Regions from separate parts of the Halofilum ochraceum genome, predicted to be linked through region 3. Evidence: predicted binding sites of a transcription regulator. Region 3 holds the regulator's gene; each other region holds the start of a gene.
The links. The regulator sigma-54, encoded in region 3, starts transcription at its own class of promoters, with help from an activator protein. The targets are predictions, from matches to a motif close to TGGCANGNTNCNTGCTT.
Positions count from the first base shown of each region.

Region 1 (7,191 bases), on a different contig from region 3:
ACACCGTCCCGTCGGCCGCCGCCGCAGGCGGCTCGTCGATCGGCCGATCGAGGTCGCTGGCGACCGGGGCAATCCCCGTCCGTCCGAGTTCATCGGCCGAGCGCTGGGTGCGCACGAGCGCGACCGGGCGCTCGCCACGGGCGATCAAAAGGCGGGCGAGACGGCGGCCGACATAGCCGCATCCCGCGATCAATGGTGTGGAGGGAATCCCGGGCACGGAGCCTGCTCCTGTAAACCGTGCCCGGGATTCTGCCACTCAGCCGCGTCCCTGGGCGAGGGTGGATGTGGAAATCACCCGGCGGTGCCGCCGCGAGCCCCGACGAACTCGGGGTAGGCCTCGAGGCCGCACTCGGCGATATCCACGCCCTCATATTCCTCTTCCTCGGTGACCCGGAGGCCCATCCCGAGCTTCACGAGGGCGAATACCACGGCGCTCGCGGCTGCCGTCCAGCCGATGATTGCCGCGAGCCCGAGCAGCTGCGGCCCGATCGAGGCACCGGTATTCGAGGCCGGCACGATCAGCACGCCCCAGATGCCGGCGGTGCCGTGGACCGAGATCGCGCCGACCGGGTCGTCCACGCGCAGCCGGTCCAGCGCCAGCACCGAGAATACGACGATGATGCCGCCGACCGCGCCGATCAGCGTGGCCGCCAGCGGGCTCGGCGCCAGGGGCTCGGCCGTGATCGCCACCAGACCGGCGAGGGCGCCGTTCACTGCCATCGTGAGATCCGCCTTGCCCCATTTGATCCGAGCCGTGATCAGCGCGGCCAGCAGGCCACCGGCAGCGGCGGTGTTGGTATTAACGAAGATCTTTGCCACGGCATTGGCGTCGGCGACGCTGGACAGCACCAGCTGTGAGCCGCCGTTGAAGCCGAACCAGCCGAGCCACAGGGCGAACATGCCGAGCGCCGCCAGCGGCATGTTGGCGCCGGGGATCGCCCGCGGCCGCCCCTCGGCGTCGTATTTGCCCTTGCGCGGTCCGACCATGATCGCGCCGATGAGGGCGCCAACGCCGCCGCACAGATGCACGATGCCCGAGCCGGCGAAATCGGAATAACCCGCGGCCGACAGGAAACCACCGCCCCAGGACCAGTAGGCCTGCACCGGGTAGATGATGGCGGTCATGAACACCGCGAAGGTCAGGAACGACCACAGCTTCATGCGCTCGGCCACCGCGCCCGAGATGATCGACATGGTCGCCGCGACGAATACCACCTGGAAGAAGAAGTCCGAAGCGCCGGAGTAATAGGGTGCACCTTCGCCCCCGGCGAGCACGGCCTCCGTGGTGTTCTCGCCCGGCAGCAGGGCGCCCAGCGAAGGAATGACGCCGTTGATACCGTCGCCCCCGTACATGACCTGGTAGCCGAGCAGCAGGTACATCACGCAGGCGATCGAGTACAGCGCGACGTTCTTGGTCAGGATCTCCGCGGTGTTCTTGGAGCGCACGAGGCCGGATTCGAGCATGGCGAAACCGGCCGCCATCCACATCACCAGTGCGCCACAAACCAGGAAGTAGAACGTGTCGAGCGCGTAGCTCAGTTCAATTGTCATGTTGGCTGTATCCATGTCCGCTCCCCTTTAAAGCGCTTCCGCGCCGGCTTCACCGGTGCGGATACGTACGGTCTGTTCGAGTGGCTGAACGAAGATCTTGCCGTCGCCGATCTTCCCGGTCCGGGCGGCGTTGCAGATCGTCTCGATGGCGGCATCGACGCGGTCGTCCTCGAGTGCGACGTCGAGGCGGACCTTGGGCAGGAAGTCGACGACGTATTCGGCGCCGCGATACAGCTCGGTATGACCGCGCTGACGGCCAAACCCCTTCACCTCGCTCACGGTGATGCCCTGCACCCCGATCTCGCCGAGCGCTTCACGCACCTCGTCGAGTTTGTAGGGCTTGATGATTGCGGATACGAGTTTCATGGGACGGATCTCCTTGCGCGCTTTCCGCGGTTGAAACAGACAACCGCCGAACCCGGGAGCAGGAGCCGTGCCATTCAAGGAATGACTGTAATATCAGTGATTTACGAACAGACCATGTCCGCCACTGCACCGCACTGGCGCAGACCGGAATGTCTATGCACTACGAAGGAGCAGGGAAAGGAACCACGAATGAACACGAATGGACACGAATGCTGCCGCATGGCTTATCGAGCCTGGAGGAGCGTTGCTGAAAGCGTGGTGGCCCTGATGTTGGGGATGAGAACCACAGATGAACACAGATGGACACTGATGAAAGTCAAAGGGGGTCTATGGCACACCGAGAGCGCATGATGTCACTGCGCTGCTGTTTTTGACCTTATCTGTGTTCATCTGTGTCTATCTGTGGTTCAGAAAGAGACACCATTCGCCGCAGATGTCTCAGCGAAGCTCCTGCGAGCCTAATAGGCCCTGCGGCAGCATTCGTGTCCATTCGTGTTCATTCGTGGTTCTAAAAGGGGAGTGAAAGAACGGCACGGGCGTGTGACCGCCCGTGCCCGGAAGGATTACGTCGAGCGGAGTTTTTCCGCGTGGTAGTAGACGTGGTCGCCCATGAACGTGGCGATGAAGTAGTAGCTGTGGTCGTAGCCCTCGTGGCGGCGCAGCTGCAGTGAGTGGCCCTGGGCGTTGCAGACCTCTTCGAGGCGCTCTGGCTGAAGCTGTTCTTTGAGGAAGACGTCGTCCAGGCCCTGGTCGACCAGCAGCGGGATGGGGTTGTCGCCTTTGGCCACGAGTTCGCAGGCGTCGTAGGCCTTCCACGCCTCGCGGTCCTCGCCGAGATAGCCGGAGAAGGCTTTCTCGCCCCAGGGTACCTGCGTGGGGGCGACGATCGGCGAGAACGCCGATACGGAGGCGTAACGGCCCTTCTCGTTCAGTGCCGCCACCAGGGCGCCGTGACCGCCCATCGAATGCCCGCTGATCGAGCGCTTGCCGGCGATGACCGGGAAGTGCTCCTCGACGAAGGCCGGAAGCTCATGCACGACGTAGTCGTACATGTGGTAATGCTTCGACCAGGGTTCCTTCGTCGCGTTGACGTAGAAGCCGGCCCCCGTGCCGAAGTCGTAGCTGTCGTCTTCGCCGGGCAGGCCCAGACCCCTCGGGCTGGTGTCCGGCGCCACCAGCGCGATGCCGCACTCGGCGGCATAGCGCTGGGCACCGGCCTTCGTCATGAAGTTGTCTTCGGTGCAGGTGAGACCCGAGAGCCAGTAGAGCACCGGCACTTCATGGTGTTCCGCCTGCGGCGGCATATAGATCGCGAATCGCATCGGGCAGCCACAGGCCTCCGATGCGTGCTCGATCGTGTACTGCCAGCCGTCGAACGTCTTGACCCGGGCGACGGGTTCGATCGTTGCCGTCATGCAATCAACCTCAGTAATGAATGACCGAGCGGATGCTCTTGCCTTCGTGCATCAGCTCGAACGCGTGGTTGATGTCCTCGAGACCCATCGTGTGCGTGATGAAGTCGTCGATGTTGATCTGGCCATTCATATAGCCATCGACGTAGCCCGGCAGTTCGCGCCGGCCCTTCACGCCACCGAAGGCGCTCCCGCGCCAGACCCGGCCCGTGACCAGCTGGAACGGGCGTGTGTGGATCTCTTCGCCCGCACCGGCCACGCCGATGATCGTCGATTCACCCCAGCCGATATGGCAGCACTCGAGCGCCGACTTCATCAGTTCGACGTTGCCGACGCACTCGAAGGAGTAGTCGACGCCGCCGTCGGTCATCTCGATGATGACGTCCTGGATCGGGTCGTCATAATCCTTCGGGTTCACGAACTCGGTCGCACCGAGCTGCTCGGCGAACTTGAACTTGTCGGGGTTGATGTCGATCGCGATGATGCGGCTGGCGTTCGCGAGATACGCCCCCTGGATCACGGACAGGCCGATCGCGCCGAGGCCGAACACGGCGACGGTCGCGCCTTCCTCGACCTTGGCCGTATTGCGCACGGCACCGATGCCCGTGGTGATGCCGCAGCCCAGCAGGCAGACCTTGTCGAGCGGCGCCTCCGGATTGACCTTCGCCAGCGAGATCTCGTTGACGACGCCGTACTCGGAGAAGGTCGAGGTGCCCATGTAGTGATGGATCTTCGTGCCGTTCTTCGAGAAGCGGCTCGTGCCGTCCATCATCAGGCCCTTCGGCTGCGTGGCGCGCGGCGCCATGCACAGGTTGGTCTTGCCGGACTGGCACAGCTTGCACTCGCCGCAGTCGGCGATATACAGCGGAATGACATGGTCACCCGGCTTCAGCGTCTTCACGCCGGGCCCGACTTCCTCGACGATGGCGCCGCCCTCGTGCCCCAGAACCGATGGGAACACGCCGGACGGATCGATGCCCGAGAGGGTGTAGGCATCGGTGTGGCACACACCGGTCGCGACGTTACGGATCAGGACTTCGCCCTGCTTCGGTCCCTCAAGGTCGATCTCTTCGATTTCGAGTGGCTTGTTCGGTTCCCAGGCCACCGCGGCGCGTGTCTTCATCGGCGTTTCTCCGTTGTCTGGACCAAAGTGGAGTGGTCAGTCCAGCGAAGGTACTGCGCCTGTAACCCGCGATGCAACAACGGACACCGCTCAGCCCCGCCAATCCGGGTTCACGAAGTCATCGCAGGAGCGAGCCTGCTCGCGATCATGCCCGCAAGCCCCGTCTCCGCAACGAATGCCACAGTCGCGTTTTTGGACCGGGATACCGCACCGGTCGAGTGCGCGCGGTGCCCCCGAAGCGCTGGATTGCGCTGAACCGCGGATCGCGCGCGTTCGCCTGCGGCGAAACCGCGCCTACGACCTGCCGGGATGGCCGGGGCCGCGCACGCCGTAGGCGCGTCTTCGACCGGGCCACCGCACCGGTCGAATGCGCGCAGCCCGCCCGAAGCGCCCGAATCCAGCCTCGCTCAATCGTCGAAAACGTTCAGACGCCCCTGTTCCACCCGCAGCGTTGAACGACCACGCGCCAGCGCATCCAGCTGATCGGCCACCAGCCCGGCCCGCCACCCGGCAAGCACATCGTGCGCCGACTCGCCCGAGGCGATGCGTGCGAGATCCTTGCGTGATGCCAGGCTCGCCGGATTGAGATCGACTTCCTCCGCGCGCAGGCGGATCACGGCGGAGAGGGCATCGGCGAGCGCCTCGCCCGCTGCGTCGAGGGTTACCTGGCGACCGCGTTGGGCCGGCAGCGGCGGCTTCGTCTGCCGCGATTCCGCGACCAGTTCCAGCAGCCGTTCCCCGTGCCGGTCGATCAGGGGCCCGCGGACCGAACGCATCCGCCCGAGCTGGTCCCGGGACTTCGGCTGCGAACGCGCGATATCGACCAGCACGTCGTCGCGCGCGATCCGTCCGCGCGGCACGTCCTGCTCGCGCGCGGTGTTCTCGCGCCACTCGGCCAGCACCTGCAGCGTGGCCCGCCCGCGGTCGGGCAGGCGGTCGCCGCCCTTCACGCGTTGCCACGCATTCTCGGCCGGCGGATCGTAGCGCGCCGGATCCGTCAGCCGCGCGAACTCCGGCTCCAGCCATTCGAGTCGACCGCGTTCCGCGAGCTCGGCGTGGATCCGCTGGTACAGCGGTACGAGGTAACGCACGTCGTCCGCCGCGTAGGCGAGGGCATCCGCTGGAAGCGGCCGCCGCGACCAGTCGGTGCGGGCGTGGCCTTTCTCCAGATCGATGCCCAGCAGCCCGGATACCAGTCTGGCGAAGCCGGCCTGTTCCGGATGGCCCAGCAGCGGCGCGGCCACCTGGGTGTCGAAGATCGGCGCCGGCACCTTGCCGGTCAGGTGGTGGAAGATCTCCAGATCCTGGCCGGCCGCGTGGAACACCTTGGTGATCCCGGGATCCTGCATGAGGTCGAACAGGCCGCCGAGATCGTCCAGCGCGAGCGGATCGATGCAGGCCAGGAAATCGGGCGTCGCCACCTGCACAAGGCACAACCGCGGCCAGTAGGTCTCTTCACGGATGAATTCCGTATCGATGGCGAACCAGTCGGTCTGCGCCAGTCGGTTGAGGGCCTCTTCGAGGGTCGCGGGGTCGTCGATCAGCTGAGGGGTATCCATGGGGCGCGGAGCATACCATCGACCGCAATGCCGCACGGGACGATCATGCCGCCGCTCGTGTCCGCGGTGCCGGTCGTGTACGCCGACTCCATGGCCCACTAGACTGTGCACCTCACAAGGCAGGGGTCCCACGCATGCAGCCGTTCCGTTGTCCCAGTTGCGACGAACCCACAATCAGCCCGCGCCGCAAGTGGGGGGCGACGTCGTTGACGCCGACCACCTGTCCATCGTGCCGGGCGAGTGTGTATGTCAGCAGCCGCCTGTCGAGCCTGTGGCGCACCGTCGAGGCGCTGCTGGTCACGCTCATCGTGATCCGCCTGCTGATCGGCTTCTCGTGGTCGCTGGTCGTGCTGGCAGCGCTCGTGATCGTCGTGCTGGAGGCCGTGCGGCTGTGGTTCGTACCGCTGGTCGTGCTGCGGCGCAAGGGATTCGATTGAACCGGCGGAGCCCTGGAACATGAGCGCGCGCACGCCCACCTTCTACTGGTTCGACTTCGAAACGACCGGCGTCGACGCGCGCCGCGACCGGCCGCTGCAGTTCGCCGGCCTGCGCACCGATATGGACCTGCGCCCGATCGAGGAACCGACCGTGCTGTACTGCCGGCCGCCGGCCGATGTGCTGCCCGCGCCCGCGGCCTGCGCAATCACCGGGATCGGTCCGGTCACCGCCGCCGAGCGCGGCGTGAACGAGGCCGAGTTCGCCGCCGCGGTCCTCGAGGAGCTAGGCCGCGCCGGCACCTGCGCGCTCGGCTACAACACCCTGCGGTTCGATGACGAGGTCACCCGGCACCTGCTGTGGCGCAACCTGTATGACCCGTACGGGCGTGAATGGCGCAACGGCAACTCGCGCTGGGACGTGATCGACATCTTCCGCCTCGCCCACGCGCTGCGCCCGGATGGCCTGGAGTGGCCCGAGCGCGAGCCCGGTATCCCGAGCTTCCGGCTCGAGGATCTCGCCGCCGCGAACAACATCGAGCACGACGCCCATGACGCGCTCGCCGACGTCTACGCCACGCTCGAACTCACCCGGCGCCTGCGCGCCGCCCAGCCGAAGCTGTTCGACTACGCCTTCAGCCACCGCGACAAACGGAGTGCTGGTGATCTGCTCCGGCTGGATGCGACCGAGCCGGTTCTGCACGTCTCCGACAAATACCCGGCCGCGCGCGGTGCCATCGCCCCGG
Region 1 covers NZ_LVEG02000004.1:274,338-281,528, forward strand. Annotated here, with positions in the region: gene A0W70_RS05350 (SDR family oxidoreductase) at 1-217, opposite strand, end outside; gene A0W70_RS05355 (ammonium transporter) at 292-1,566, opposite strand; gene A0W70_RS05360 (P-II family nitrogen regulator) at 1,579-1,917, opposite strand; gene fghA (S-formylglutathione hydrolase) at 2,481-3,332, opposite strand; gene A0W70_RS05370 (S-(hydroxymethyl)glutathione dehydrogenase/class III alcohol dehydrogenase) at 3,343-4,452, opposite strand; gene rnd (ribonuclease D) at 4,860-6,011, opposite strand; gene A0W70_RS05380 (hypothetical protein) at 6,218-6,448, shown strand; gene sbcB (exodeoxyribonuclease I) at 6,468-7,191, shown strand, end outside.
Region 1: A0W70_RS05360 (P-II family nitrogen regulator) is a predicted target of sigma-54. The motif match lies at 1,974-1,990, and genes of this name have one in related genera.

Region 2 (7,191 bases), on a different contig from region 3:
TGGCGTCACTCGGGCGGCTCACCGCCAGCATCGCCCATGAAATCCGGAATCCACTCGGGGCGATCAGTCACTCCGCCCAGTTGCTGGAAGAGTCGGAGGCGATTCCGGAGGCCGATCGGCGCCTGACCGGCATCATGCTCGCGCACAGTCGCCGCGTGAATCACATCGTCGAGAGCGTGCTTGAACTCTCGCGTCAGCGTGGCGGCGAGGGCACGACCGTCGAACTCGCAGAGTGGCTGCCGGATTTCGCCCGGCAGTATGCGCACGACCACCAACTCGGGACCGACCGGCTGCGTCACACGGCGCCCGGGACGGCCCTTCGGGTACACTTCGATCCGGGGCAGCTCGATCAGATCGTCCGCAATCTGTGCGATAACAGCCTGCGTCACGGGCGACGGAGCGATGGGGAATCGGTTATCGTCACGCTTTGCGCGGGCACCGATCGTGAGGGGCACACCTGGCTGGACGTCCGTGACGACGGCAATCCGATCGATCGGCGCCAGGTCGATGAGATCTTCGAGCCGTTTTTCACGACCAGTCACTCGGGCACCGGCCTCGGCCTGTTCCTCGCCCGCGAACTCTGTGAGGCGAACAACGCCCGTCTGCATTTCGTGGCATCGGATACCGGCAACTGCTTCCGCGTGACCCTGCAGGCCATCGACGACCGACCGAGGCACCATGGCTGAACAGACCGTCCTGATCGTCGACGACGAACCCGACATCCGCGAACTGTTGGAGATCACGCTCGGCCGCATGGGGCTGGAGACGGTCGCTGTCGGTACACTGGAGTCCGCCCGCTCCGCGCTGGCAGAACGCGGCTACCATCTGTGTCTGACCGATATGCGACTCCCGGACGGCGACGGCCTCGATCTCGTCGACCACATCAATCGCGATTATCCCGGCACCCCGGTCGCCGTCATTACCGCTCACGGAAACATGGACGCCGCGGTGAAGGCGCTCAAATCCGGCGCCTTCGATTTCGTGGCGAAACCGGTCGAACTCGAAGACCTTCGCAGCCTGGTAACCCAGGCCCTCCGCCTGGAACCGGCCGGCGAGCACCGGGCCAGCGACACCGGTACCCGCCTGATCGGACAGTCGCCAGCGATCGAGACGCTCCGCACGCGGATCGCTAAGGTCGCCCGCAGCCAGGCCCCGGTGGTCATAAGTGGCGAATCCGGCTCCGGCAAGGAACTGGTCGCCCGACTGATCCATGAACAGGGCCCGCGAGCCGAGCGCCCCTTTGTGCCGGTCAACTGCGGCGCGATCCCGCGGGAACTCATGGAGAGCGAATTCTTCGGCCACCGCCGCGGCGCCTTCACCGGCGCCAACAGCGACCGCGACGGCCTGTTCGCGGCCGCCCATGGCGGCACCCTGTTCCTCGACGAGGTCGTGGAACTGCCGCCCGATATGCAGGTGAAGCTCCTGCGGGCCATCCAGGAGAAACGCATCCGCCCCGTCGGGGCGACAAGCGAACAGCCCATCGATGCCCGCATCGTCTGTGCCACCCACGCCGATCTCGAACAGGCGGTCCGGGACGGGCGCTTCCGGGAGGACCTCTTCTACCGTATCCACGTGATCGCGCTGCGGGTCCCGCCCCTGCGCGAGCGCGGCGGCGACATCGCCACGATCGCCGACCACATCGTCGGCCGCCTGGCCGAGGAGTATCAGGCCGGAGCGGTTACCCTGACCCAGGACGCGTTCGAAGCCCTCGCCGCCTACCCGTTCCCCGGCAACGTCCGCGAACTCGAGAACATCCTGGAACGCGCCCTGACACTGGTCGACGGCAATCGAATCAGCGCGGAAGACCTCCAGCTTGCCCCCGGTGGCGGTGGTGGTGGCGCGACCAATGGCATGCCCGCGGGCGATATCAGCGAACCTTCCTCACACGCCACGCCAACAGCGGCCACCTCGATCGATGACCAGATCGAGGACAACCAGCGCCGCCTGCTGACGGAAAGCCTGGAGCGCAACCGCTGGAACCGCACCGCCTCGGCGCAGGAACTGGGCCTGACCTACCGGCAGCTGCGTTACCGTCTGAAGAAGCTGGGAATCGACTGACTGACACGACAATCGGCGACGGATCGCGTCACATTTTGACACCGATTCCTCCCGCTACCCCCGAAACGCCCGCAGTGTGCCTCCCCTCGGGGCTGAATACGTTCTGGCACGGTCCCTGCTTGCTAAACAGGCAACGCCGAACAGTCGGCTTGTCCGTGGAGGGGAGCGGCGACCGGCGTCCGTGGATTGACCACACCATTACACGTGGAAGGAGTTCCGCAATGAAAACCATGCAGAAAGGCTTCACGCTCATCGAGCTGATGATCGTTGTAGCGATCATCGGCATCCTGGCGGCAATCGCGATCCCGCAGTATCAGGACTATGTCGCCCGTTCCCAGGTAACTTCGGCTCTCCAGGAAATCAGCCCGCTGAAGACGGCGGCTGAAGAGAAACTGCTTTCGGGGCGGAGTATCTCCGATCCGACGGATCTCGGCGCCGCTGGTACAGCAGGAGGCACAATCACAACCGAGTATGCGACACTCACGCTGAACAATGCCGGCGATGAGGATATGGAAATCGTTGCAACGCTTGACCAGAATGTGCAGCCAGCAGTGAACGGTGCCGTTATCACACTCGCACGGAGCGCGAACGGATCTTGGTCGTGCACGGTGACCGCCGCTGGCTCGAGTGGCTGGGACGACAGCTACGCACCGTCCGGATGTCCGGTCAGCTAAGTCTAAAAGCTGAACTCAAGATGGACGTCCCCGAAAGCCCCGGTCACGTCGACCGGGGCTTTTTTTGTTATTGCCAACTCACGGGTTACAGCCCGACCACCTGTGGACACGCGGCCACGGATATGGGTTAATCTTTGGCGTCCACCGTGCCCCAGAGTCTCGATCCCTGATGGCAACACCCAATCCAAAGCTGGCGCTCGGCGGCATTGTCCGCCGCCTCGTACACGATGGCATTCTGTCCGATGAGGATGCCCGTGCAGCCACTGAAGGCGCACAAAAAGAAAAACAGGCTGTCGTCCGCTACCTCGTTGGCAACAAGCAGGCGACCGGGCGGCAGGTGGCCACGGCCGCGATGCAGGAATTCGGTCTGCCACTCGTCGACCTAGACACGCTGGACCCGGAAGTCCAGCCGGTGAGTCTGGTTGAGCATAAACTGATCGAAAAACACCGGGCGGTCCCCCTCCACAAGCGTGGCAACCGGCTCTATCTGGGCATCGCCGACCCCACCAACATGGTCGCCCTGGACGAGTTCAAATTCGCGACCGGGCTCACGACCGAGCCGGTGCTCGTCGAGGACGACAAGCTCACCCGCCGGATCGACCAGATCCTGAGCGCGCAGGAGATGGGGTCCGGAGTCGAAGACCTCGACGAGGATCTCGAAAATCTGGACGTCGGCGGCGATGATGAGGATGCAGACGCCGGCGACGTCAGCCGCGCCGATGCCGACGACACCCCGGTCGTCCGTTATGTCAACAAGGTCCTACTGGATGCGATCAATCGGGGCGCTTCGGATATCCATATCGAACCCTACGAGAAGTACATGCGGGTCCGGTATCGGATCGACGGCGTCCTTCTGGAGATCGCGAAGCCCCCACTGGCGATGTCCCACCGATTGATTGCCCGGATCAAGGTGATGTCCCGGATGGATATCTCCGAGCGCCGGCTGCCCCAGGACGGCCGGATCAAGATGAAGATCTCGCGCCAGCGGGCCATCGACTTCCGCGTCAATACCTGCCCTACCCTTTTCGGTGAAAAGGTCGTTTTGCGGATCCTCGATCCGAGCAGTGCCCAGATGGGCATCGAGAAGCTCGGCTACGAAGAGGATCAGAAGCAACTCTACATGGATGCCCTGAGCAAACCATACGGAATGATCCTCGTGACCGGCCCCACTGGGTCGGGCAAGACCGTGTCACTGTATACGGGCCTGAATATTCTCAACACGGCCGATCGGAACATCTCGACAGCGGAAGATCCGGCCGAGATCAACCTCGCCGGAATCAACCAGGTCAACGTCAACAACAAGGTCGGACTGACCTTTGCCGAGGCGCTGCGCTCATTCCTGCGGCAGGATCCGGACGTGATCATGGTCGGCGAGGTTCGTGACCTCGAGACGGCGGAGATCGCGATCAAGGCCGCCCAGACCGGCCACATGGTGTTGTCGACACTGCACACCAATGATGCGCCACAGACCCTGTCCCGAATGATCAATATGGGCGTGCCGCCCTTCAATGTTGCCACTGCGGTATCCCTGATCATCGCCCAGCGTCTTGGGCGGCGGCTGTGCGAGCAATGCAAGGCGCTGGACGATATCCCGCGCGAGGCGCTGATTGAGGAAGGGTTCACGGAAGACGAGGTCGATGATCTGAAACTATACAAGGCCGTCGGCTGCAGCCAATGCAACGACACGGGCTATAAAGGGCGCGTGGGCATCTACCAGGTCATGCCGGTAACGGACGCGATTGGACGTATCATGATGGAAGGCGGAAACTCGCTGGATATCGCCGATCAGGCGGAGAAAGAGGGCGTCGCCGATCTGCGCACTTCCGCGCTGAAGAAAGTCCGTGCCGGCGTGATGAGTCTCGAGGAAGCCAACCGCATCACCGTGGACTGAGATCATGGCGGAAGCAGCGACCAGCAAGAAGACGATATTCGACTGGGAGGGCAAGGATGCCAAGGGGAATCGCGTCAAGGGCCAGATGGAGGGCCCAAACGCGGACTGGGTGAAGGCACAGATCCGGCGCAAGGGTACGACGCCGGTCAAGGTCCGGAAGCAGTCTAAGTCCCTGTTCTCGGGCGGCGGGAAAAAGATCAGGACCGAGGATATCGCGATCTTCGCCCGGCAGCTTGCGACCATGCTGAGTGCCGGCGTACCCCTCGTACAGGCTTTCGACATCGTGGGCAACGGTCATGAAAATCCTTCGATGCGTGACCTGATCCTCCGGATCAAGACCGATATCGAGGGTGGCAGCAACCTCAGTCAGGCCCTCGCCCAGCATCCAAATCACTTTGACGACCTTTTCGTAAACCTGGTTGCTGCCGGCGAACAATCAGGGACTCTTGAAACGCTTCTGGATAAAATCGCGACGTATAAAGAGAAATCGGAAGCGCTGAAAGCAAAAATCAAGAAAGCGATGTATTATCCCGCAGCCGTTCTTATTGTTGCATTTGTCGTGACGGCAATCTTGTTGATGTATGTCGTTCCGATGTTCGAGTCCCTGTTTTCGGGTATCGGTGGTGGCCTCCCGGCATTCACACAGTTCGTTGTCGATTTATCCGAAGCATTCCAGCAATACTGGTACATCATTTTCGGGTCAATCGCAGCCGTCATAATCGGATTCCTGCAGGCACACAAAAAATCACGGAAATTCCGTGATCGTATCGATGCATTGGTACTGAAGCTGCCTATTCTTGGTGACATTGCCAAAAAGGCGGCGATTGCGAGATTCGCGAGGACCCTGTCAACCATGTCGACCGCCGGCGTTCCTCTCGTGGAAGCAATGGAATCCGTCGCCGAGACCGTTGGCAATGCCGTATTCCGTCGTGGCGTCTATCAAATGCGGGATGAGGCGTCATCGGGCCAACAGCTCCAGGCGGCCATGGCCCAGACGAACCTGTTTCCGAACATGGTTGTGCAGATGACCGCAATCGGTGAGGAATCGGGATCGCTGGACGGTATGCTTGCGAAGGTCGCCGACTTCTATGAACAAGAAGTCGATAACGCCGTCGACAGCCTGACCAGCCTGATGGAACCGATTATCATGTCATTCCTGGGCATCGTGATCGGTGGCCTCGTAATCGCCATGTATCTCCCCATCTTCCAGATGGGCCAGGCGTTCTGACGCCGGAGATGCTGAATATCATCGGACCAGACTGGCTCATCGTGGTCGCCCTCGTCCTGTTCGGGCTGGTGGTCGGGAGCTTTTTGAACGTCGTGATCCGGCGCCTGCCCGTTATGCTCGAACGGCAGTGGCGCAGTGAGTGTCAGGCGCTGCTGGCGGAGGACGGTGGCGCTGGCGAGGCGATCGCCGCCGAAGAACGATTCGATCTCGTCACTCCCCGCTCGCGGTGCCCGGAATGCGCAACGCCGGTCCGAGCCGTGGACAACATCCCCGTGCTGAGCTGGCTGCTGCTTCGCGGTCGTTGCCGGGGATGTGGTAAACGCATCGGCGTCGAATATCCGATCGTCGAAATCGCGAGCGCCGTCCTCGCGGTGGTGGCAATCTGGCATTTCGGTACGGGCTGGATGGGGCTCTTTGCGATCGTCTTCAGCTGGGGGCTGCTGACCGCGGCGGTCATCGACCTGCACACGACCCTCCTCCCGGACGACCTGACGTTGCCACTCCTCTGGCTCGGTCTGGTCGGAGCGGCCCTTGGCGTGACCGGGGTGACCCCCGTGGATGCCATCATCGGCGCGGCGGTCGGTTATCTGATCCTCTGGGGTCTGTTCCATGCGTTTCGGCTCCTGACCGGCAAGGAAGGGATGGGCTACGGCGATTTCAAGCTGCTGGCCGCGCTCGGCGCGTGGACCGGGTGGCAGGGGCTGCCGGTGACGATCCTGCTCTCGTCGGTGGTCGGTGCAGCGGTCGGAATCGGTCTGATTGTCGCCCTCGGGCGCGACCGGAATATCCCCATACCGTTCGGACCGTACCTCGCCGCCGGCGGCTGGGTCGCCCTGTTCTGGGGCGATGAACTGACGCGTGCCTATCTCACATCGGTGGCCTGATGCTCCGGATCGGCCTGACCGGCGGAGCCGCATCGGGCAAGAGCCTGGTCGCCCGATATTTCGAGGCGTTGGGCGCGCGGGTCATCGATGCCGACGCCGTTTCGCGGGAGGTGGTTCGCCCCGGTACGGACGGTCTGGCCGAGGTCATAGAGGCATTCGGTGAAGGGATACTGGCGGCGGACGGCTCGCTCGACCGTCGGGCCCTGCGTGGACGGATTTTCGAGGATGATGCCGCCCGCCATCGGCTCGAATCGATTCTGCATCCACGGATCCGCGCATGGATGGCGAACGCCTCCGCATCCCTGGAGCAGCAGGGGCATCCGTACCTGCTCTGCGTCATTCCGCTGCTGATCGAAACGGACCAGGCGTCCGACTATGACCGGGTGGTGGTGGTGGATGCCCCCGCCGAGGTCCAGCGCGCCCGTCTTTGCCGGCGCGACGGGATGGACGCCGCCG
Region 2 covers NZ_LVEG02000001.1:303,295-310,485, reverse strand. Annotated here, with positions in the region: gene A0W70_RS01470 (sensor histidine kinase) at 1-686, shown strand, start outside; gene A0W70_RS01465 (sigma-54-dependent transcriptional regulator) at 679-2,058, shown strand; gene A0W70_RS01460 (pilin) at 2,280-2,732, shown strand; gene pilB (type IV-A pilus assembly ATPase PilB) at 2,902-4,623, shown strand; gene A0W70_RS01450 (type II secretion system F family protein) at 4,628-5,851, shown strand; gene A0W70_RS01445 (prepilin peptidase) at 5,860-6,735, shown strand; gene coaE (dephospho-CoA kinase) at 6,735-7,191, shown strand, end outside.
Region 2: A0W70_RS01460 (pilin) is a predicted target of sigma-54. The motif match lies at 2,163-2,179, and genes of this name have one in related genera.

Region 3 (7,191 bases):
GGGCCAAGGGCGAAGGGCGAAGGGCGAAGGGCGAAGGGCGAAGGGCGAAGGGCTGCGGTGGGTGTGTGGGCCGGCCGTTGCCGGCGCCCGTCGCGTTGCAGTCGTGCACCGGCATTCACCGCCGGGGAATGCCGGCATTGCGCGGTGACGTGTCCCGGGCCGGTAGCCATTGCCGCGGAGCGCACAAAGCCGGCCTACGTTCCGATGAGTGGGATGATCCGTCGTAGGCGCGTTTTCGCCGAAGGCGAACGCGCGCATCGATTGCACGGCACGGGATCTATCGCACGGCCGCGTGAGCACCGACTGCGGATGGGCTTGCGCGGCGTTGGAGCGCGACCGACGCGGTTCGCCGCGCGCCGGTGCGCGTATGGATCCGGTCGTCCGCGGCGGCTGTGTCGGTGGCGGGAATCCGGTTCCGGGGCGCGCTGCGCGCATTCGAACGGCGCTCGGTCGCGCCGTCCGAAGACGCGCCTACGCGGCGGAAAACGCAGCAGGCGGAGGGCTTATTCGCCTTCGCCGAAGTAGTCTTCGACCAGGTCCACTAGCTGGCGCCGGGCTTCTTCTTCGTCCGGGCCTTCGATGTGCAGGGTGAGCGTGGTGCCCTGGCTGGCGGCAAGCATCATGACGCCCATGATGCTTTTGCCGTTGACCCGGCGGCCTTCCTTCTCGATATCGATCGCGCTCTCGAACGTCGAGGCGAGGCTGACGAGCTTGGCCGCGGCACGGGCGTGGAGTCCCAGTTTGTTGATGATGCGGACTTCAGCCGTCTGCATCGATCCGCCTCCCGGCTGCGGCTGTCATCAGGGTGGTTTCGTTTCCGGATGGCGTCCGGTTGAGCGTGTGCAGCGGCCGTCGAACCACGACCGTCATAACGGTGCCTGATCCGGTGGGCCGCACTCGATCACGCCGACATGGGCGCCATCGCCGGCGCGTTCGATCAACTGTGCCAGATCGCAGCGGGCGTATGTGAACACGCGCAACACCATCGGCAGGCTGATGCCGGAGAGTACGCGAACGTGGTGCTTCGGCGCCAGCCGTTGGGCGACATTGCAGGGTGTTGCGCCGATCAGATCCGTCAGGACCAGGACACCGTCGCCGTCATCGGCCTTGCCGACCGTATCCATTACCTCGCCCTCGAAACGTTCGACGTCATCGCCGGCGTTGAAGGAGCAGTGGTGCACGTCCATGGCCTGACTGCCGAGGATCGATTCCGCGGCGTCGACGATGGCCTTGCCGATCCCGTTGTGGGTGATGGTGACCAGCGCGACACTCATGGGTGTCGGGTGCGGCATCGTTGGGACGGCGCCGGCGGGATTCCGCCGTGCGGGGGTTTCTCGGTCACCCGGTGTGAGTGCATGACAGTGGGCCGACGGGACACATGCGTAACATAACCGAGTCCGGCGGCGAGGCCAAAGGCCGTGGCGTTCCCGAGCCGGTGCGCGTGCACGGTCACTGGCGGCTGATCCGGTCGCTGAGCTGGAGTTCGCGGTGGCGCACCGAGACCTGCTCGATGCGATCCCGGAAGTACGTCGCGAGCCGATGCGCGAGATAGACGGAACGGTGCTGGCCACCGGTACAGCCGAGGGAGACGGTCATGTAGGCGCGGTTTTCGGCCTGGAAGGCCGGCAGCCAGCGCTCGAGGAAGTCGCGGATCGATTCGAACATGCGTTCGACATCGGCGCTGGCTTCGAGGTACGCCGCCACCTCCTGGTCCGTGCCGGTCAGGGCCCGCAGGCGGGGTTCCCAGTGCGGGTTGGGCAGGCAGCGCACATCGAACACGAAATCCGAATCCAGTGGAACGCCGTTCTTGAAGCCGAACGACTGCAGCAGCAGGGACAGGCCGTGGGGGTCATCCGGCAGCAGCCGCTCGCGCAGCAGCGCGCGCAGGCCGTGCAGGTTGAGGTGCGTGGTGTCGATCAGCAGATCGGCCCGATCGCTGATGCCCGAGAGGAGCTCCTGTTCCCGGTCGATCGCCTCGACCAGCGGCATACCGTCGCGTGACAGCGGGTGCTTGCGCCGCGTCTCCGAGAACCGGCGCAGCAGCGTTTCGGAGGCGGTCTGCAGGAACACCACCTCCACGCTCAGACCGTCGCGGTCGCGCAGCCGGTCGAGCAGTTCCGGGAACGCGCGCAGGTCGGTGGCATCGCTGCGGGCGTCGATCCCGACCGCGACGCGTTCGTGGATGGCCATGTTGCCCGTGAGCAGCTGCTCCACCAGCGGGCTGATCAGGCCGGTCGGCAGATTGTCGATGCAGTAGAAGCCCTCGTCCTCGAGCGTGTTCAGCGCCACGCTCTTGCCGGAACCGGACAGCCCGCTGACCACGATCAGTCGCATTCGCCGTCTCCTTCCATCGCCCGCTGCTGGCGTGCCATCAGGTCGGTGGTGGCGTTGTAGCCGCGCTGCGCCAGCAGGAAGTTGCGGACCGCGGCCTCGGTCAGGACCGCGAGGTTGCGCCCCGGCGCCACCGGGAGCGTCATCGTGTCGATCTCCACGCCGAGGATCTCTGTCGTGGACAGATTGCCATTGAGGCGGTCGAGCTGCTCGCGCAGCGCGCTCGTAAGCGGCTCCAGATGGATGATGAGCTGCAGCCGCTTGCGCTGGCGGATCGCGGCGTCGCCATACATCCGGCGGATATTGAGTACGCCGAGGCCGCCGACCTCCAGGAAGTCCTGAAGGATGTCCGGGGCGCTCCCTTCGATCGCGTCGGGCAGTGGCCGCCACAGTTCCGGCGCATCGTCGGCGACGAGGCTGTGGCCGCGTGACACCAGCTCCAGCGCCATCTCGCTCTTGCCGGCACCGCTCGCGCCCGACACCAGTACACCGACACCAAGCACGTCCATGAATACACCGTGCTGCACGGTTCTTGCCACGAGATCATGGCTGAAGCTGCGGCGCAGGGTGCGGATGACAAGCTCGGAGCCGGCGGTCGCGCTCAGCAGTGGAATGCCGGCTGCGCGGGCCCGGTCGACGAGCGGCTCAGGCGGTGAGAGGCCGTCAGTCACGATGACGCCACAGAGCCGATCCCCGAACAGGCGATCGAGTAGATCGGCGCGGCCGGCCTCGTCCTGCGCCTTCCAGAAATCCAGCTCGGTCTGGCCGAGGATCTGGATCCGGTTCGCCTGGATCAGATTGAGGTGTCCGACCAGCGTGGGTGGGTCCGCGGCGGCGTTGGCCGCGGGCAGGACCGGGGCCTGGCCGCGATCGAGGACCACCGCCTGCAGGCCCAGCTCGTCGGTCAGCCGGTCGCAGAAGTTCGCCAGTGTCGGACCCCGGTCCATGCGGGCCGGAGTCAACCCGCCGTGCGCGCGGCGCCGACGGTGGGCGACCAGTCGCAGAGGCACTGGATCAGCGCCTCGGGGTCGGTCTGTGACCGCAGGGAGTCGCGCAGCCCCTCGTCGTTGAACATCTCGGCGAGGCCGGAGAGGATTCGCAGGTGCTCGTCGCTGCAGTCGCGCGGGACCAGCAGCACGAACAGGACGTCGACTCGCTGGCGATCGGGCGCGTCGTAATCGATCGGGCTCGCCAGCGTAAGGCAGGCGGCGACGGGGGCTTCCACCCCGGCGACCCGGCCGTGGGGCAGGGCCATCCCGTGCCCCAGGCCGGTACTGCCGAGACGTTCCCGCGTCACCAGCGCGTCGAAGATCTCGACGCGCGTCATGCCGGGCACCGCCGGGGACAACAGTTCGGCGGCGCGCTCGATCGCGCGTTTCTTGCTCGCGAGCGGTTCGCCGCAGCGGACGCGCTCGGGGGACAGCAGTTCAGCGGGCCCGGTCATGGATGCCTCCGCGTCAAGTCGCGAATTTCTCCCGTTTGTGATGGTCGCGCAGTTTCTCCTTGTGCTTGAGCACCTGCCGGTCGAGTTTGTCGATCAGCCCGTCGATGGCGGCGTACATGTCACTGGACTCGGCCTCGGCATGCACCTTCGCGCCGGCAAGGTCGATGGTGGCCTCCGCCTGTTGCCGAAGCTTCTCTACACTGAGGATAACGTGGATATCGGTGACCCGATCGAAATGTCGTTCGAGTTTCTCCATCTTTTCACTGACGTAGCTCCTGAGTGCATCCGTAACGTCCATATGATGACCGGTAACCGATAGATTCATAGTCCTCACTCCTCTGCGTTGCGCTGGCGCGTACGCCCATCCGTTCACCGCCGGAGCCCGGCCTGGCCGGTGGTAGCGGGCCGCCACCGACCGCGCGTTCGCCCAATGGTGCGCCGGATCGACCCCCTACGTCAGCCGTTTGCGCTCATTCGACGGCGGGATCGCCATCGATTCGCGATATTTCGCCACCGTACGGCGTGCAACGTTGATGCCACGGTCCACGAGGATGTTGGCCAGCCGGTGATCCGACAGCGGCTTGCGCCCATCCTCCTCGTCGACGAGTTTCTTCAGCATTGCACGGATCGCCGTGGCGGAACACTCGCCGCCCTCGGCGGTACTGACATGGCTCGAGAAGAAATACTTGAACTCGAGGATGCCGCGCGGCGTGTGCATGTATTTCTCGGTGGTCACGCGCGAGATCGTCGACTCGTGCATGTCGAGCTGTTCGGCGATGTCGCGCAGCACGAGCGGTTTCATGGCCTCCTCACCGTACTCGAGGAAGGCCCGCTGGCGCTCGACGATCGCGGTGCCGACGCGCAGCAGCGTCTCGTTGCGGCTCTGCACGCTCTTGATGAACCAGCGCGCCTCCTGCAGGTGATCCCGCATGAAGGTGTTGTCGGCGCTGCGGTCCGCGCGCTTGACCATCCCGGAGTAGGTGGGGTTGATGCGCAGGCGCGGCGCGATGTCCGGATTCAGCCGCACGCGCCAGACGCCGCGCTCCTTGCGCACGAACACGTCGGGGACGATGTACTGGGGTGTCGCGCTCGAGATCTGTGAGCCGGGGTGCGGGTCCAGCGACTGGATGATGGCCACGGCGGCGGCGAGTTCGTCCTCGGAGACCTTGAGGGCGCGGCGCAGGCCGTTGAAGTCGTGGGCGGCGAGGAGTTCAAGATGCTCGTTCACGATCCGCCGGGCGGTGTCCAGCCCGGACCAGTCCGCGTCGATCAGGGCGAGCTGGATCTGCATGCATTCGCGCGGGTCGCGTGCGGCGATCCCCGGCGGGTCGAGGTGCTGGACCTGGTGGAGCACGACCTCGGCCTCGTCCGGCTCGATCTCGATGCCCTCGCGGGCGAGCCCGGCGACGATCTCTTCCAGCGGGTCGCCGAGGTAGCCGTCGTCACGGACCGATTCGATGATCGCGGCCGCCACCGCCTGATCGCGGTCGGCGAGGGCGCTGAGATGGAGCTGCTCGAGCAGATGGTCTCGCAGCGAATCGGCACCGGCGCTCTGCGTCTCGAAGAAATCGCGGTCGTCTTCCCCGGACGCGACACCGTGGCCGGCCGCGCTCCACGCGCTGGAGAAGTCCTCGTCGAGGCCGTTGCCACTGCCCTCGACCGGGGTATCGTCGGCACTGCCGTTGCCCGGTTCCTGGGCGGTCAGCGTGCCAAAGTCGTCATCGGCTTCGTGCTCTTCGGCCGCGCCTTCCTCGTCGGTCTCGAGCATCGGGTTGGACTCGAGCGTCGCCTGGATCTCGGTCTGCAGCTCAAGCGACGACAGCTGCAGCAGGCGGATCGCCTGTTGCAGCTGGGGCGTCATGGTCAACTGCTGACCGAGCCGGATCTGCAGAGTCTGCTTCATGGTGCCAAGCGTAGCCTCACCCGTGCGTTGCGTTCATGGTACTGCATTTAGCGCGTGCCATGCAGGAATCCCGGGCCGCCGATTCCCGCAAAAGCGCCCGGCCCCCAACGGGTTACGCGCTATAGCGTGAAGTTCTCGCCCAGGTAGACCCGGCGCACGCGTTCGTCGGCCAGAATCGCATCGGCATTGCCGCTCGCGATCACGCCGCCATCAGAGAGAATATAGGCGCGTTCGCAGATGCCAAGCGTTTCGCGGACATTGTGGTCGGTGATGAGCACGCCGATGCCGCGCCCGGCGAGGTGCGAGACGATGCGCTGGATCTCGATGACCGAGATCGGATCGACGCCGGCAAACGGCTCGTCCAGCAGCATGAAGCGGGGCTCCACGGCGAGCGCCCGGGCGATCTCCACCCGCCGGCGCTCGCCACCGGAGAGGCTGATGCCGATGCTGTCCCGGATATGGCCGATCTGGAGTTCGCCCAGCAGTTCATCGAGCCATTTGCGGCGGCCTGCGCGATCCAGATCACGGCGCGTCTCGAGGACGGCGCGGATGTTGTCGGCGACGGTCATTTTGCGGAAGACCGATGCCTCCTGCGGCAGGTAGCCGACGCCGAGTCGGGCGCGGGCGTGCATCGGCAGTGGCGTGAGGTCGCGCCCATCGAGTTCGATGCGCCCGCCGTCGGCGCGGATCAGACCGACGATCATGTAGAAGCAGGTGGTCTTGCCGGCGCCGTTGGGCCCGAGCAGGCCGACCACCTCGCCGCTGCTCACCTCCAGCGAGATGCCGGTCAGGATCTCCCGCTGGCGGTAGCGTTTCGCGAGGTCGCGGACCAGCAGGTCACTCACGGTGCGTCCTCTCCGTCGGCATCGCCGGTGCCCTCGTCACCCCCGTTGCCGGTGTCGGGCTCGATCCGGATCTGCACGCGCTCCCCGTCCTCACCGCGGCCGCCTTCGACGCGGCCACTGTCGGGCCAGTAGCGGATCTTGCCGGCGGCAAAGCGTTCGCCGTCGCGCTGGAGTTCGGCATTGCCGGTCAGGACGATCAGGCCCTCGCCGGCGTCGTAATCGATCGTGCGCCCGCGGGCGCGGACCATCTGTCCTTCATCGGTCTCCTGACGGATGCGCGCGGGCTCGCCCTGCGCCTCGGCGCGGTCGACGACGCCCTCGCTCGTGGCGATGGAGAGGCGGTCCCCCGTGAGGTGCAGCGTGCCCTGTTCGAACACGACGTTGCCGAAATACAGCGACTCGCCGCTGGCGCGGTCGATCTCCGCCCGGTCGGCCTCGATCGTCGCCGGTTGCCTGCGGTCGCCCTCGCGGGCCATGACCGGGGCGCTCGCGAGCATGCCCGCGAGGGCCAGCAACGAAAGGATTTCAGCGGGTTGTCTGCGGTTCATAGCGGCCATTGACTTCATGATGGAGTTCGACCACGTCGCGGTCGAACCAGGCGGTCATCCCGGTCGCGTCGATCCGCCAGGCGCGGCCCTCCGCGGTAATGGGGCGATCCGTCTCGGCGC
Region 3 covers NZ_LVEG02000018.1:80,962-88,152, reverse strand. Annotated here, with positions in the region: gene A0W70_RS14470 (HPr family phosphocarrier protein) at 504-773, opposite strand; gene A0W70_RS14465 (PTS sugar transporter subunit IIA) at 867-1,292, opposite strand; gene rapZ (RNase adapter RapZ) at 1,450-2,334, opposite strand; gene hprK (HPr(Ser) kinase/phosphatase) at 2,325-3,278, opposite strand; gene A0W70_RS14450 (PTS sugar transporter subunit IIA) at 3,290-3,775, opposite strand; gene hpf (ribosome hibernation-promoting factor, HPF/YfiA family) at 3,789-4,100, opposite strand; gene A0W70_RS14440 (RNA polymerase factor sigma-54) at 4,227-5,678, opposite strand; gene lptB (LPS export ABC transporter ATP-binding protein) at 5,798-6,523, opposite strand; gene lptA (lipopolysaccharide transport periplasmic protein LptA) at 6,520-7,071, opposite strand; gene lptC (LPS export ABC transporter periplasmic protein LptC) at 7,049-7,191, opposite strand, start outside.

Region 4 (7,191 bases), on a different contig from region 3:
TGCGCCGTCATTACGAGCACCGGCAGCCCCGGGCGAGCGGAGCGCATGCGCTCCGCGAGGGACAGGCCGTCGATCCCCGGCATGCGCACGTCGGTGATCACGGCATCCGGCGCGGCCCCGTCCAGGGCCGCGAGGGCGCTGTCGCCGCGCTCGAAGGTGCGCACGTCCATACCGGCGCCTTTCAGCGCCCGCTCGAGCACCCACAGCATCGACGCATCGTCGTCGATGATCCATACGTGCGGGGCGTCAGTCATCGCCCGTCTCCAGCGGCAGCAGTACCCGGAAGATGGTGCGCGGCTCCGCTCTGCCGGTGCCGCTCGCATCCGCCGTCGCGAGGCGCTCGCATTCGATCAATCCCCCGTGACGGCTGACCAGTGATTGCGCGATCGTCAGGCCGAGTCCGGTCCCTTCCGCGCGACCGCTGACCATGGGCTGGAACAGGCTGTCCAGCAGATCGGGCGGGATGCCCGGTCCGTCGTCGGCGATCTCGATGCAGGCGACGAGGCGGTGCTGGACTTGCCCGATCGTGAAGCGTCGGCGGGTGCTGGTGCGCAGGGTCACGTGACCCTGCTCGCCCACCGCCTGGATCGCATTGCGGCCCAGGTTCAGCAGCGCCTGGATCAACTGGTCCCCGTCCGCCTGGAGGTCGGGGATGCTGGGGTCATATTCGGTCTGCAGCGACACCCCTTCCCCGGCCTCGCCACGCAGCAGCTGCAGCACGTGCTCCGTCAGCCGATGGATGTTCACGCGTTCGAACGCGGGGGGCTGCACCGGCCCCACCATCCGGTCCACCAGACCCCGCAGCCGGTCGGCCTCGCGCACGATCACATCCGTGTACTCGCGCTGGGCGTCGTCTTCGAGCTCCCGCGCCAGCAGCTGCGCGGCGCCGCGGAGGCCGGCAAGCGGATTGCGGATCTCATGCGCCACCCCACGCAGCAGGCGCCGGTTCGCGAGTTCCTGCGTGCGCAGCCCTTCCTCGCGAGCGATGCGCAGGTGGCGGTCAACCGGGGTGAGTTCAATCACCACGGCCGACGCCAGCTCACCCCACGCCAGGGGCGTGACACTGGCATCGACCTGCCGCGTGCTGGTGGCGTCGTGGGTCGTGAGCGTGACCTCGCGCGCGGTGAAGGTCGCGTCGGCATCGAGGTTGGCGGCGACGTGGTCCAGCCAGGTCGGCTCGAAACCGGCGACCACGGCCAGCGGTTGCCCCAACGCCCGCCGTCGGCTAAGGCGGATCAGGTCCTCGGCGGCCGTGTTGAGGTAGCGCACGTGCAGCTCGGCGCCCTCGACCACGAGGATCGCACCGGACAGCGCTTCCAGCAGCTCGGCCGCCGCCGTGCCGGCATTGTTGTCGGTATCGGGGATCATTGCACCATTGTAGTGCAGGCGAGACCGCCACGGTGGCCGTCGGGATCAGTTCCCGCCGCTGCCACCCAGCGCCTTGCGAAGCAGGTAGAACTTGACCGAATCGGACTCGTACCGCGTCTGGCCGGAACTGTCGATGATCCGTGCGCGCACGGTGTGCGGGCCACGATTGACCGGCGATACCGTCACCCGGGCGCTCGCCGCGCGGCCACGGACCTCGCCGTCGAGGATGATCTCGACCTGGTGTCCGCGCGGGAGCGTTGCGCCTTCCGGCTCCAGCGCGACCTCGAAGGGGACGTTGCCGCCGTTGTGGCGGATGCCCTTTTCGTTTTCCGGGTAGGCGATGGCAATCCCGGAGATGCCGTTCGACGGTGTATCCGGTTCGCCGGAAGAGGAGTTCACGGCGCCGTCGGGATCTCCCTCGACGGGCTCCACCGTGGTCAGCGGATCGAGTTCGACCGGTTCGGCGTCCTCGTCCGGCGGATCGTCGGTGAACACGACGTTGCCGTCCTCGTCGGTCGTGCGGTAAATCTCCGACGCCACGACCGGCCCCGCGGCCAGCGCCGCCGGCAACACCATCATGAGCAGACGTTTCATAATCAAAGTCTATCGCTCCCCGGCCCACCGGGCCACATCCGGTTGGCCCCCGGACCGCGCAACCCGATCGAGTGTTCTGTGATCGTGGTGGCGGATCGGGGGCGTTGCAATGGCCGCCTCCCGGTTCATGGGCAGGCGTGGTTGCCCGAAATCGGGGGGAAAATCGATTTCTCGCCAAGACGCCAAGCGCGCCAAGGAAACCAAAAATAGTGAAAATAGTTGATCGATTTGCGCCCCATCATCCCGATTTCAATTTGTCCGTTATCGGGCGCAAACCTGAGTGGCGAGCCCGCCCCGCACACCCGGCACGTGTGCGGTGCGCTCGCCATAGTCGGTCCTTTATCAATTGTGTTTCCTTGGTGCGCTTGGCGTCTTGGCGAGAGAACGATTTTCCAGACTTCCTGCACCCACCCAGCCATCATGAAAAAGCCCGGCATGCCAAGGACATGCCGGGCTTTTGTGGCTACGCGGGACGAATCCCTCAGCAGCTGTAGTACATATCGAACTCGACCGGATGCGTGGTCATGCGCAGGCGCGTGACGTCTTCCATCTTGAGTTCGATATAGCCGTCGATCGCATCGTCGGTGAACACGCCGCCGCGGGTCAGGAACTCGCGGTCGTTGTCGAGCGCATCCAGCGCCTCTTCCAGCGAGGCGGCGACGTGCGGGATCGCCTTTTCCTCTTCCGGCGGCAGGTCGTAGAGGTCCTTGTCCATCGCGTCGCCGGGATGGATGCGGTTCTCGATGCCGTCGAGGCCGGCCATCATCAGGGCCGAGAAGCACAGGTACGGGTTGGCCGTCGGGTCCGGGAAGCGGACCTCCACGCGCATCGACTTCTTCGAGGCCTCGTAGGGCACGCGGATCGCCGCCGAGCGGTTGCGGGCCGAGTAGGCCAGCAGGACCGGCGCCTCGAAGCCCGGGACCAGCCGCTTGTAGCTGTTGGTCGAGGCGTTGGTAAAGGCGTTCAGGGCCTTGGCGTGCTTGATGATGCCGCCGATGTAGTACAGCGCCGTTTCCGACAGGCCGCCGTAGCCGTCGCCCGAGAACACGTTATCGCCGTCCTTCGACAGCGACATGTGCACGTGCATGCCCGAGCCGTTGTCGCCGACCAGCGGCTTCGGCATGAAGGTGGCCGTCTTGCCGAAGGCGTGGGCGACGTTCAGCACGGTGTACTTCAGCACCTGCAGCTCGTCGGCCTTCTTGACCAGCGTGTTGAACTTCGTGCCGATCTCGCACTGGCCGGCCGTGGCGACCTCATGGTGGTGCACCTCGGGAATGAGGCCCATCTCTTCCATGGTCAGGCACATTTGTGCGCGCAGGTCGTGCAGCGAGTCGACCGGCGGCACCGGGAAGTAACCGCCCTTCACGGACGGGCGATGGCCGATGTTGCCGTCTTCGTAGATGCGCTCGGCGTTCCAGGAGGCCTCGTCGGAGGAAATCTTGTAGAACGCGCCGCCGATGTCGGCGCCCCAGCGCACGTCATCCAGCACGAAGAACTCGGGCTCCGGGCCGAAGGCGGCGGAATCGGCGATGCCGGTGGACTGCAGATAGGCCTCGGCGCGCTGGGCGATGGAACGCGGGTCGCGCTCGTAACCCTGCAGCGTCGTCGGCTCGACGATGTTGCAGCGCAGGATCAGGGTCGGCTCGTCCGTGAACGGGTCCATCACGGCCGTCGACGTGTCCGGGCGCAGGATCATGTCGGATTCGTTGATGCCCTTCCAGCCGTTGATCGACGAGCCGTCAAACATCTTGCCGGCCTCGATGCCCTCCTCGTCGAGGGCGGAGGCGGGCAGCGTCACGTGCTGTTCCTTGCCGCGGGAGTCGGTGAAGCGGAGGTCGACGAAGCGTACGCCCTCCTGCTTGATGGTGTTCATTACGTCGCTTGCGGACATCGTGTGCTCCTGTCGATCAGGTTGAATAAAGGGCCGGTCCGGGTTCTGGCCGCGATCCGGAATCAGGATCCGTTCGCGGTTGAGCAGAAACCGTGCCACTCCCTGCTTGGTCAGTTATGCCGTTTATTTTCAGATAGTTACGTTATTCCCTGCCGTCTTTGCCCTGCACCTCCCCTGTGCAGTGTGCATCGTGGCTGCACTCAATTGGTGCAACGCGTTCCAGTACGCTGATGTTGCCGACCTCGGGATCCGCTGCGGCGGCCCGTCGCAGGGTCTCGGCGGCCGCGGCCGCGTCGATGCCCGGTCCGGCCGGGCGCAGCGCGATCTCGAGATGGATGCGCCCCGCCAGATAGTGCAGTGTCAGGCCCTCGATCCGCTCCGCCGCCTCCAGTCCGTCCATGCGCGCGCGCAGCCGTTCACAGAGTTCCGTGCGCAGCGCCAGCGCGTTCGATGGCCCGCCTTCGGTGTCGTCCTCCGGGTCGACGTGCACCATCACGTCCGCCAGCTGGCTGAGCCGGTCGAGCAGACGCAGACGGACCGCCTCCGCGATCCGGTGTCCCTCGGACACGCTCATGCGCGAGCCCACGCGGATATGCAGGTCGACCAGCGCCCGGTGGCCCATCCAGCGCGAGCGGAAGGTATGGGCGTGCTTGACGCCATCGACCGCCAGCGCCGCATCGCGCAGTTCGGCGACCGTCTCGGGATCGAAACCGGTATCGACGAGCTCGCGCAGGCTGTCCCGGATCACGTCCCAGCCGACCTTCGCGATCATCACCGCGACGATCAGGGCGGCCACCGCGTCCAGCGTGACCACGCCGGCGAGCGCGCCGGCGATGCCGAAGCCGACCACGACCGAGGACAGCGCGTCGGAGCGATGATGCCACGCGTTGGCCTCGAGCAGGCGGGAACCGATCGATCGGCCGGCGTGGCGCGTGTAATGGAACAGCGCCTCTTTGCCCGCGACCGACGCCAGCGCGATCAACAGCGTGATCATCGAAGGCGGCCCCGGACGAGCGGCGGCGGTCAGCGACTCCACCGCGTTGTAGCCGATCAGGAGCGCCGTCAGGAGCAGCAACAGGCCGACCAGCACGGTCGCGGCCGTCTCGATTCGGCCATGACCGTAGGGATGGTCGTGGTCCGCGCCCTGCGCGGCATGCCGCGCGGCGAGCAGCACGACGGCGTCGGTGACCAGGTCCGAGAGCGAGTGGATGCCGTCCGCGACGAGCGCCTGCGACTGACCGGCCACCCCGGTCACGGTTTTGACCGCGGCCAGCACGAGATTGACCGCGATGCCCACCCAGGTCACCCGCCGGGTGACCTGGTAGCGTGCCTTGCGGCTCGGACGGTGGGGCGTGTCGGTAGACAGGGTTGTGGCTGTGTTCAAGTCCGGACCGGGTGCGCTGGCTGGTGGTGGATGGCCGTACGGGAACGGCCATTGCGCGACCGGGCAGTGTACGCGGTCCGCCCGTATTTCTCACCAGTGCATCAAGAACCTGAGCCAGGCAAGGGAGGGCGGTCGTTTTATCGTACGGTTCGACCCGCGTAGCCCGGATGAAGGCGAAGCCGCAGGGATGCGCCGGGAGCGCATCACCGCGTAAGCCGTCGCCAGACGGTCAGGACCACGGACGGGCCTGACCATCCGGGGCGTCTATCCCCCGGATTCCGCTGGCGCTGCATCCGGGCTACGCAGAGCCGTCACCGACGAGCGGCCCGTTATTTTTACCGCCTACGGTTCGGATCCAGCAGGGTCACATTCTCGGGGGCCGCGCGATCCCACGCCCGATGGCTGCCGGTCTGCCGCGCCAGCGCGGCGGCATCCCCGGGCTGCAGCGCGGCCTCCGGATCGTGGTCCCGCATCGCCTGCAGCAGCTCCATGAGGGAGATGAATCCCCGGGCAAGCTCGTCATACGGCCCGCTGTCGTCGGCCACGCCGCTGCGGGCCAGCGTGTGGTAGGCGCCGCGGCCCAGTCCGACGTAATAGGAGAACGGCAGCGCACGGCGGCGAACGCGCTGCGGAAACAGGCCACAGATCAGCAGGCACTCGTCGCCGGTCGCGCGCAGGCGTTCACCGCCGCTGCGTTCCCCCGATGCCTGCATCCCTTCCAGCCAGCGGATCGCAAGCGCCTCGCGTCCGAGCGTTGTGCACTTCGAGAAGCGCATCAGCATGAAGACGACGTAGGCCTCGACGGGTTCGTCGAGGCGGGTATTGCAGGCCTCGCCCGCCGTGCGGACAAGACGCTGCCACTGGGCGACACTGGTCGGTTCAACGGCGAGATCCGGCATGGCTTTCCCCCTGTGCGGAAGGCGCTCGCGCGGTACGCGGGCCTCGCTGCAGCCCGCGCGGGAGCCGGTCAACCTGCACTGGAACCCGCGACCCCCGCAGCGGTCGAACCGCCGGTGGATCGCCGGCCGATCGGGTTGCCGGCCTGCGGCACTTCCTGGAATCGGCACCTTTATTGAAGCATGAAGCGGGCCCGAATGCCGCCTGCCTGGCCGGAGAATGCGCCCGTTCGTCGGCTACGAACGGCGTCCCGCCGTATTCCCCAGGGCGGCGCTCAGCGGCACGGGATGCAGGCGCGCGCCGAATCGGCCACAATCCGCGCGACGTTCCCGCGCGAACTCGACCCGCGTGCCGCTGCTATCCAGGCGGCGCGCATTCCGCCCACAGATACAGCTGGACCGCGTCCCATGGCCGAAGCCTCGCCACTTGCCGATCAGGTCGTCACCGAACGGCGCCAACTCGTCGAGTATCTGGAAAGCGGCTGCAAACCGCCTGATCAGTGGCGCATCGGCACCGAGCACGAGAAATTCGTGTTCCGCCTCGCGGACCACCGCCCGGTCCCGTATGAAGGCCCCGACGGCATCGGCGCGTTCCTCTGCGGCCTCACGGAATACGGCTGGGAGCCCGTGCGGGAGCACGGCAATACGATCGCCCTGAAACGCGACGGGGCCGCGATTACGCTCGAGCCCGCCGGCCAGCTGGAACTCTCCGGAGCGCCACTGCACGACCTCCACCAGAGCTGCCGCGAGGTGAACGAGCATCTGCGCGAGGTGCGCGAAGTGGCCGGCGAACTCGGTGTCGGCCTGATCGGGCTCGGGTTCCAGCCGACCGCCACGCGCGAGGAAATGCCGTGGATGCCCAAGGCCCGCTACGACATCATGCATCGCTACATGCCGCAGGTGGGTACGCTTGGCCTGGACATGATGACGCGCTCCTGTGGCGTGCAGGTGAACCTCGACTTCTCCAGCGAAGCGGACATGATCCGCAAGTTCCGCGTCTCGCTCGCGCTGCAGCCGATCGCCACCGCCCTGTTCGCGAATTCCCCCTTCACGGACGG
Region 4 covers NZ_LVEG02000017.1:113,673-120,863, forward strand. Annotated here, with positions in the region: gene ntrC (nitrogen regulation protein NR(I)) at 1-254, opposite strand, end outside; gene glnL (nitrogen regulation protein NR(II)) at 247-1,368, opposite strand; gene A0W70_RS13845 (DUF4124 domain-containing protein) at 1,414-1,962, opposite strand; gene glnA (glutamate--ammonia ligase) at 2,444-3,853, opposite strand; gene A0W70_RS13855 (cation diffusion facilitator family transporter) at 3,996-5,237, opposite strand; gene A0W70_RS13860 (hypothetical protein) at 5,573-6,136, opposite strand; gene A0W70_RS13865 (glutamate--cysteine ligase) at 6,542-7,191, shown strand, end outside.
Region 4: glnA (glutamate--ammonia ligase) is a predicted target of sigma-54. The motif match lies at 3,935-3,951, and genes of this name have one in related genera.